One region of the Shewanella sp. FJAT-51649 genome, then DNA from elsewhere that is predicted to be linked to it. Evidence: predicted binding sites of a transcription regulator. Region 1 holds the regulator's gene; each other region holds the start of a gene.
The links. The regulator sigma-54, encoded in region 1, starts transcription at its own class of promoters, with help from an activator protein. The targets are predictions, from matches to a motif close to GTTGGCACGNNNNTNGNNT.
Positions count from the first base shown of each region.

Region 2: the regulator sigma-54 is predicted to act here: its motif matches at 1,050-1,068, upstream of flgB (flagellar basal body rod protein FlgB).
Region 3: the regulator sigma-54 is predicted to act here: its motif matches at 878-896, upstream of K0H59_RS06405 (YggN family protein).

Region 1 covers NZ_CP080411.1:773,357-775,630, reverse strand. Annotated here, with positions in the region: gene lptB (LPS export ABC transporter ATP-binding protein) at 1-34, shown strand, start outside; gene K0H59_RS03395 (RNA polymerase factor sigma-54) at 140-1,615, shown strand; gene hpf (ribosome hibernation promoting factor) at 1,644-1,931, shown strand; gene ptsN (PTS IIA-like nitrogen regulatory protein PtsN) at 1,934-2,274, shown strand, end outside.
Region 2 covers NZ_CP080411.1:1,502,724-1,504,997, reverse strand. Annotated here, with positions in the region: gene flgD (flagellar hook assembly protein FlgD) at 1-168, opposite strand, end outside; gene flgC (flagellar basal body rod protein FlgC) at 193-609, opposite strand; gene flgB (flagellar basal body rod protein FlgB) at 612-1,016, opposite strand; gene K0H59_RS06825 (protein-glutamate O-methyltransferase CheR) at 1,161-2,000, opposite strand; gene K0H59_RS06820 (chemotaxis protein CheV) at 2,102-2,274, opposite strand, start outside.
Region 3 covers NZ_CP080411.1:1,411,459-1,413,732, reverse strand. Annotated here, with positions in the region: gene K0H59_RS06405 (YggN family protein) at 1-821, opposite strand, end outside; gene glsB (glutaminase B) at 1,000-1,914, opposite strand; gene K0H59_RS06395 (YggL family protein) at 1,914-2,240, opposite strand.

The sequences.
Region 1 (2,274 bases):
GGCTGTGTACTTAGGTGAACAATTCAGGCTATAGTTACTTAAACAGAGCCAATTAGCCTTGAATTTTGGCTTATCAGCGCCATCAATATGATAACAAGCGGCCTAAATTCAAAATAATAACGTAGGGATCAGCGGTAACATGAAAGCGTCACTCCAGCTCAAACTGGGTCAACAGTTAACCATGACGCCACAACTTCAACAGGCCATTCGTCTGTTGCAATTGTCGTCATTGGAACTGCAGCAAGAGATCCAGCAAGCCTTAGACTCTAATCCTCTTCTCGAGCTGGAAGAGGAGCAATTCGATGCGCCTACCGAACGTAAGCAAGATATCGCCGATACCGACTTTAGCGAAACGACGGCCCAGCCACAGGAACAAGACAATTCCACCGTGGACATTGCCGAGTCGCTGACCAAAGAATCCCTACCCGAAGAACTGCCCATGGACACCACTTGGGATGAAGTCTTTACCGCATCGCCAAACTCAGGTTCAGGCGCGAGCCGTGAAGATGACATGCCCTTCCAAGGGGAAACTAGTGAAGGCCTGTACGAACATTTAGAATGGCAAAAAAACCTCACGCCCTTCTCTGAAACCGATTTAGCCATCGCCACCGCGATTATTGATGCCATCGACGATCAGGGTTATCTCACTCAAAGTACTGAAGATATCCTCGAAGCTATGGGCAATCCAGAGATAGAACTGGATGAAGTCGAAGCCGTACTCAAGCGCATTCAACACTTCGATCCCGTCGGTGTCGCAGCAAGGGATTTAAGCGAATGTCTGCTTATCCAACTCTCCCACTTTGCGCCGGATACCCCACACCTCGAAAACGCCCGCATGCTGATCAAAGATCATTTAGATCTGATCGCTGCCCGCGACTTTAGGTTGTTGATGCGTAAAACCAAGCTTAAGGAAGATGACCTGCGCGAGAGCATTGCCCTCATCCAAACCTTAAACCCTCGCCCCGGCTTACTCATCACCCCTGTTGATGAAGAATATGTCATCCCCGATGTGTCGGTGTCGAAGAAAAATGGTCGCTGGGTGGTCGAGTTAAACCCAGACTGTATGCCAAAAATCAATGTTAATCAGCAATATGCAGCCATGGCGCGCAGCACTAAAAGCCAAGCCGATAGCCAATTTATCCGCGGGCATCTGCAAGAAGCCAAGTGGTTTATTAAAAGCCTTGAAAGCCGTAACGAAACACTGCTCAAGGTGGCAAACTGCATAGTGCAATATCAACAGGGTTTCTTCGAATACGGTGAAGAAGCCATGAAACCTATGGTCCTAAACGATATCGCCGAGGCGGTAGAGATGCATGAGTCCACCATTTCACGGGTAACCACACAAAAATACATGCATACCCCAAAGGGACTTTTTGAACTAAAATATTTCTTCTCAAGCCACGTCGGGACTGATGATGGCGGTGAGTGCTCATCCACGGCAATCAGAGCCTTCATTAAGAAACTGGTTGCAGCGGAAAACCAGAAAAAACCATTAAGCGATAGCAAGATGGCGCAACTTCTGGCAGAACAGGGAATTAACGTTGCGCGCAGAACCATTGCGAAGTACCGAGAGGCGATGCTTATTCCCCCTTCCAATCAGCGTAAAAGTTTATAGCCTAAAGTGGAAATCGGAGGACGTTTATATGCAAATAAACCTGAGTGGACACCATATCGAGATTACTGAATCGTTACGGGCTTATGTTGAGGAAAAGTTTTCAAAACTTGAACGTCATTTCGAACAGATCAATAATGTGCACGTTGTGCTCAATGTTGAGAAAATGCAACAAATTGCCGAAGCGAGAATCAACCTCACCGGTGGTGAAGTCTTCGCGACTTCAGAGCATGCAGATATGTATGCTGCCATAGACGTCCTGATCGACAAGCTTGATCGTCAGGTTATTAAACACAAAGAGAAGTTAACAAAACACTAGCAATGGAACTTCGTACCATACTGCGGCCGGAATGCACGACCTGCGCCACTCCGGGCAGTAAGAAAAAGGTACTGGAACTTATCAGCGACTTAGCCGCTGCCCAGTACCCCACCCTCTCATCTCAAGAGATCTTCGAAAGCCTAGTGGCGCGCGAAAAGATGGGGAGCACAGGTATAGGTAACGGCATCGCCATTCCACATGGTCGATTAACCGATATAACACAACCCATAGCCATATTGGTGAAATGTGAGGAGCCGATAGCCTTTGATGCTATCGATAAACAACCTGTCGACATTTTATTTGCGCTGCTGGTGCCTGCTGACCAATGTCAACAGCACTTAAG
Region 2 (2,274 bases), 730 kb from region 1:
CTTGGCTTCCGGGACAATGGATTCGCTAGGCAAACGGATGCCATCTAAAAAAGGATTACCCGTTGATGTACTCGTTGTGCTCGTAGTATTAGTCGCCACCGTATTCGATTGACTCTTAGTTTGAGTCGTCTGAGCCGAGGTCTGGCTAAGTTGGTTAATGAGGCTCACAGCTTACCTCCTAAATAGCGCATATTATTTACCCATCCCAAGTGTTTGTTGCAGCATAGATTTTGCAGCTTCAGCGACTTGAACATTCATCTGATATGAGCGAGAGGCAGAAATCATATCCGCCATTTCTTCCATGACATTCACATTCGGCTTGTAGATAAAGCCATCCGCATCCGCCATCGGGTGATCCGGCGAATACTCTTTTAATAGGGGTTTATCACTCTCAACTATGCCTTTTACCGCCACACCTTGAGAGGCTTGTTGCTGACTTTGCGCCTTGGCCATTTCCGCTTCAAAAATCGGATGACGAGAGCGGTAAGTTTTATCTATGCTGCTGGAAACGGAGTCGGCGTTGGCAATGTTACTCGCGGTGGTGTTGAGGCGGACAGACTGAGCTGACATGCCAGAACCCGCCACATCAAAAATACTAAATAAACTCATGGTCAATCCCCTCTCAACGCTTTCTTCATGCCACTAAACTTACTGTCCAAAAATCCTAGAGACATTTGATATTCAAGCGCATTTTGCATAAATGCCGACTGTTCCTGTTGAATATCGACAGTATTGCCATCCCCAGTATCTGGCTGATTTGGCACACGGAACTTCAGGTATTGTCCCGTTAATTGTGCAAGGCCAAAATGCTGCTCATCGCCTGTCATCTCAAGGCTATTGCGCTGCTGTTGCTGGGTTTTAGCAACATTTAAGGCCGCAGAAAAATCGACGTCACGGGCTTTATAATGTGGCGTATCGGCGTTTGCGATATTGCTAGAAATCACTTCGGCACGCTCAGCACGGATCCCCAACGTAAATTGGTGTACCCCTAATGCCTTATCAAAACTAATCGCCATAAAATTGCCTCCATCGTGACTCTCACGGGAACAAAGCAATTCATGTGCCAAAAAGTAGTAATTAATCGAAATGTGTAGATATGAGGTTTTGCGAGGTAAAAAATTACCGACTAATGTCGGTAATTTTTATTTAATATCATTTAATTAGGTTTTCTTCTGGTAATAAATACCAGGGTTGCAACGCACCATGTCAAACTCATCTGTCAGGCCCGCAATGGATTCTGACGCGCCGAGAAAAAGTATGCCCTTAGGATTTAATGCGGCAGCAAATTGCCGCAAAATTTTTGCTTTTGCCTCAGGGGCAAAATAGATCAGCACATTTCGGCAGAAAATAATGTCGAACTTGCCTAGCAAAGTGTAACTCTCAAGCAGGTTATGGGCGCGAAAATTGACTAAACGCTTAACGTTGTCCTTTACCCGCATGTTGCCAGAGGGCAAAGCATCAAAAAACTGGCGCTTACGTTCTTCCGATAAGCCACGTGCCAATGCCAAACTGTCGTACTCAGCATTCTTGCAACGTTCCAACATCGAAGGCGAAAGATCGGTCGCTTGAATTGAAGCGCCTCCCGGCAAAGCTCCCGGCTTCTTCTGTTGATATTCTAAAATCGTCATTGCCAATGAGTAAGGCTCTTGACCAGACGAACAGGCAGCCGACCATATCTTTAATGGACGACCCAACTTACTGTACTCAGGTAGCAATACATTGCCTAGTAACTCAAACGGATAACGGTCACGGAACCAAAGCGTTTCATTGGTTGTCATCGCATCAATGACTTCCGCCCTTAACGCGCGCTCCGTTGGCTTCATCGAATGTTTCACCACATCGGATAACGAAGGTAGATTATATTTGCCCATCAAAGGCGCGAGACGGCTACGCACTAGGTACTGTTTGTTTTCCCCCAGTACAATACCGCTGTGTTGTTCTAAGAACAACCTAAATTGATTATATTCGGCTTCTGCGAGTGATTTGTCAGGCACATTCACGTCCTAGATCCTATAGCAAGCACCCAAATAAGTGCCAACAATCATGTAATAAGGGCTAGATTATAGCGTAAAGCACCACTAGGCACTAACCCACACTTTCACTACAAACTTAAATGCTTGTTCACTGCCGCAGCTAATTCGTCTGGGTTGAATTTGGCGATAAAATCATTAGCGCCCACTTTTTGTACCATAGCCTGATTAAACACGCCGCTTAACGAGGTATGTAATACCACCTTGATATGCTTAAGCTTTGGATCGTCGCGGATCTCTGCCG
Region 3 (2,274 bases), 640 kb from region 1:
TATTCACGTAATTCATGGTGAGTGTTTTGCGTCAAAACATAGGGTGCTAACTCTGGCACTTCTTTACGCAGTTGTTTTTCAAGCACGAGCAGATTCTCAAAACGGTCACACAAACGGTCGGCTTTCGCTTCAATCCCCTTAGACTGGGACTCAATTTGCTGCTCAATATCGTCGCCTAATCTATCCATTTTTTGTGAGAATGCGTCCATCTTGGCTTCGAAGGATTCACCGTCGCCGGCAAGAATTTGGCCACCGATATTCATCATCAGAGTGCCAATGGAGTTTTGTACGATTTGCTCCATTTCCCGTTCAAATTCATCGTTAAAGGTGTTTTGCATCGACTCTTCGGTCGCGCCAAGGTAAAAACTATCGCCCTGCTTGTAGGCTACGGTATCGACACGCTTCTGCACGCCCGCCATCATCTCATCAAACTTAGCGCCTGCGGCATCGCCCATCAGTGGTGTTAATGCCATACTCACAGCTTGAGAGGCCAGTGCAACCGCTTCATTGACTAATTCAATGACTTCAGGAACCTGAGTCGACACCTCATCGGCATATTGGCTCACGAGTTTCTTCTGTTTATCGGTTAAGGTTACCTGCTTGCCTTCAACGTATAACTTGTCGACCTCGATGCGATACTTCTCGGCGCCCTTCTCGCTCATCACTAATTTTTTAGGCTCGACTCTCACATCATAATTAAGGGAAACCTCACAGCGCTCATCAATTTGCGGCTCAGTTTTCGCTTGTGCTGATTGCAAGCCTGAAGCGCCTAAAATAACGCCCGATAATGCCACTCCAGTTAATAGCGTATTTATCTTCATTGTTGTTCATCCTTTAATCTGAGGGATTCGACTAAGCTAACATGCTAAAAGACGAATAGCAGAAGACATGCCAACTTTGTAACAATATGATTAGTATGGATTTATAAAAATTAGCACCGATAGCAGATTAGTGAATTTCACTAATAGTTAGCCTAACAGTGCTAATAGAAGAGTTAAATCAGAAGATTGAACGTCCGAGACGCTGGCTAAGATGTTCCAGCATCGCCGTCCCCGCGAGGGAGTTACCTTGATTGTCTAATTCGGGAGACCAAACGCAGACCGAGAGTTCCCCGGGGATCACTGCAATAATGCCGCCACCGACACCGCTTTTACCCGGCATACCAACACGATAGGCAAACTCACCGGCGCCGTCGTACAAGCCAGAGGTTGCTAACAGGGCATTTAACTGCCGCGTCTGTACCTGCGAAATAAGCTCGGTGCCGTCTAAGGTTTTACCACGATTGGCTAAATACAGCATCGCCCGAGAGAGGTCGGCGCAATTCATTTTTAAGGCGCAATAATGAAAATAAGTGCGCAGCACTGTATCGACATCGCCTTGAAAATTACCGAAGGATTTCATCAGATAAGCGATGGCCGCATTGCGTGCACTGTGCTGATATTCAGAATCCGCCACTTGCTTGTCGAAACAAACTTTATCGTTTTGACTCAGCGCCCTGACCAATTCCAACATCCTATGCTTAGGCGCCCCTAAACGGCTCTGTAATAAGTCCGCAATGACTAACGCGCCAGCATTAATAAAGGGATTGCGAGGTTTGCCCCGCTCGAGTTCAACTTGGACTAATGAATTGAAGGAATGTCCTGAGGGTTCTTTGCCGACGCGGCTCCAAATTTCGGTTTCTTCATATAAAGTTAGCGCTAAGGTTAAGCTGAAAACTTTAGAAATACTTTGAATTGAAAATGGCTCAAGGTAATCGCCTGCGCCTATGGTTTCACCGTCGATTGTGGTCACGGCGATGCCCAATTTACCAGCATCAACATTGGCGAGCGCAGGGATGTAATTAGCAACCTTTCCTTGGCCGAGCAAGGGTCGAACTTTGTCGACCACTTCCTCTAATAACGCCTGTTCTGGCATTAACTCCACCAGATATCGTACAGATCGCTAACTTCGAGTTGAGTCACTTTTTGACCCGCCCAGAATGCCTTCACTGCAGCAACATCTTCCTCGGTGCACTTACCGATAGTTTGGGTAGCAATAATACCTTCCCACTCGATATGACCACCGCCGTGGAAACCTAACTTACGGGCTTCAATGACTTCATCGATAAACTTATCGACTGTTGCATCAATATCGGCTTCAGAGACAGATGCATCGAAGGTCCAAGTAATGTCAAAACCTAACTCTTGGAATTCATCAACGCGCATTTTCTTACGTAAACGACGGCTACGATTCTTTGCCATAGTGATTTTCCCCGTTGTGTTAAAAAATAAAATC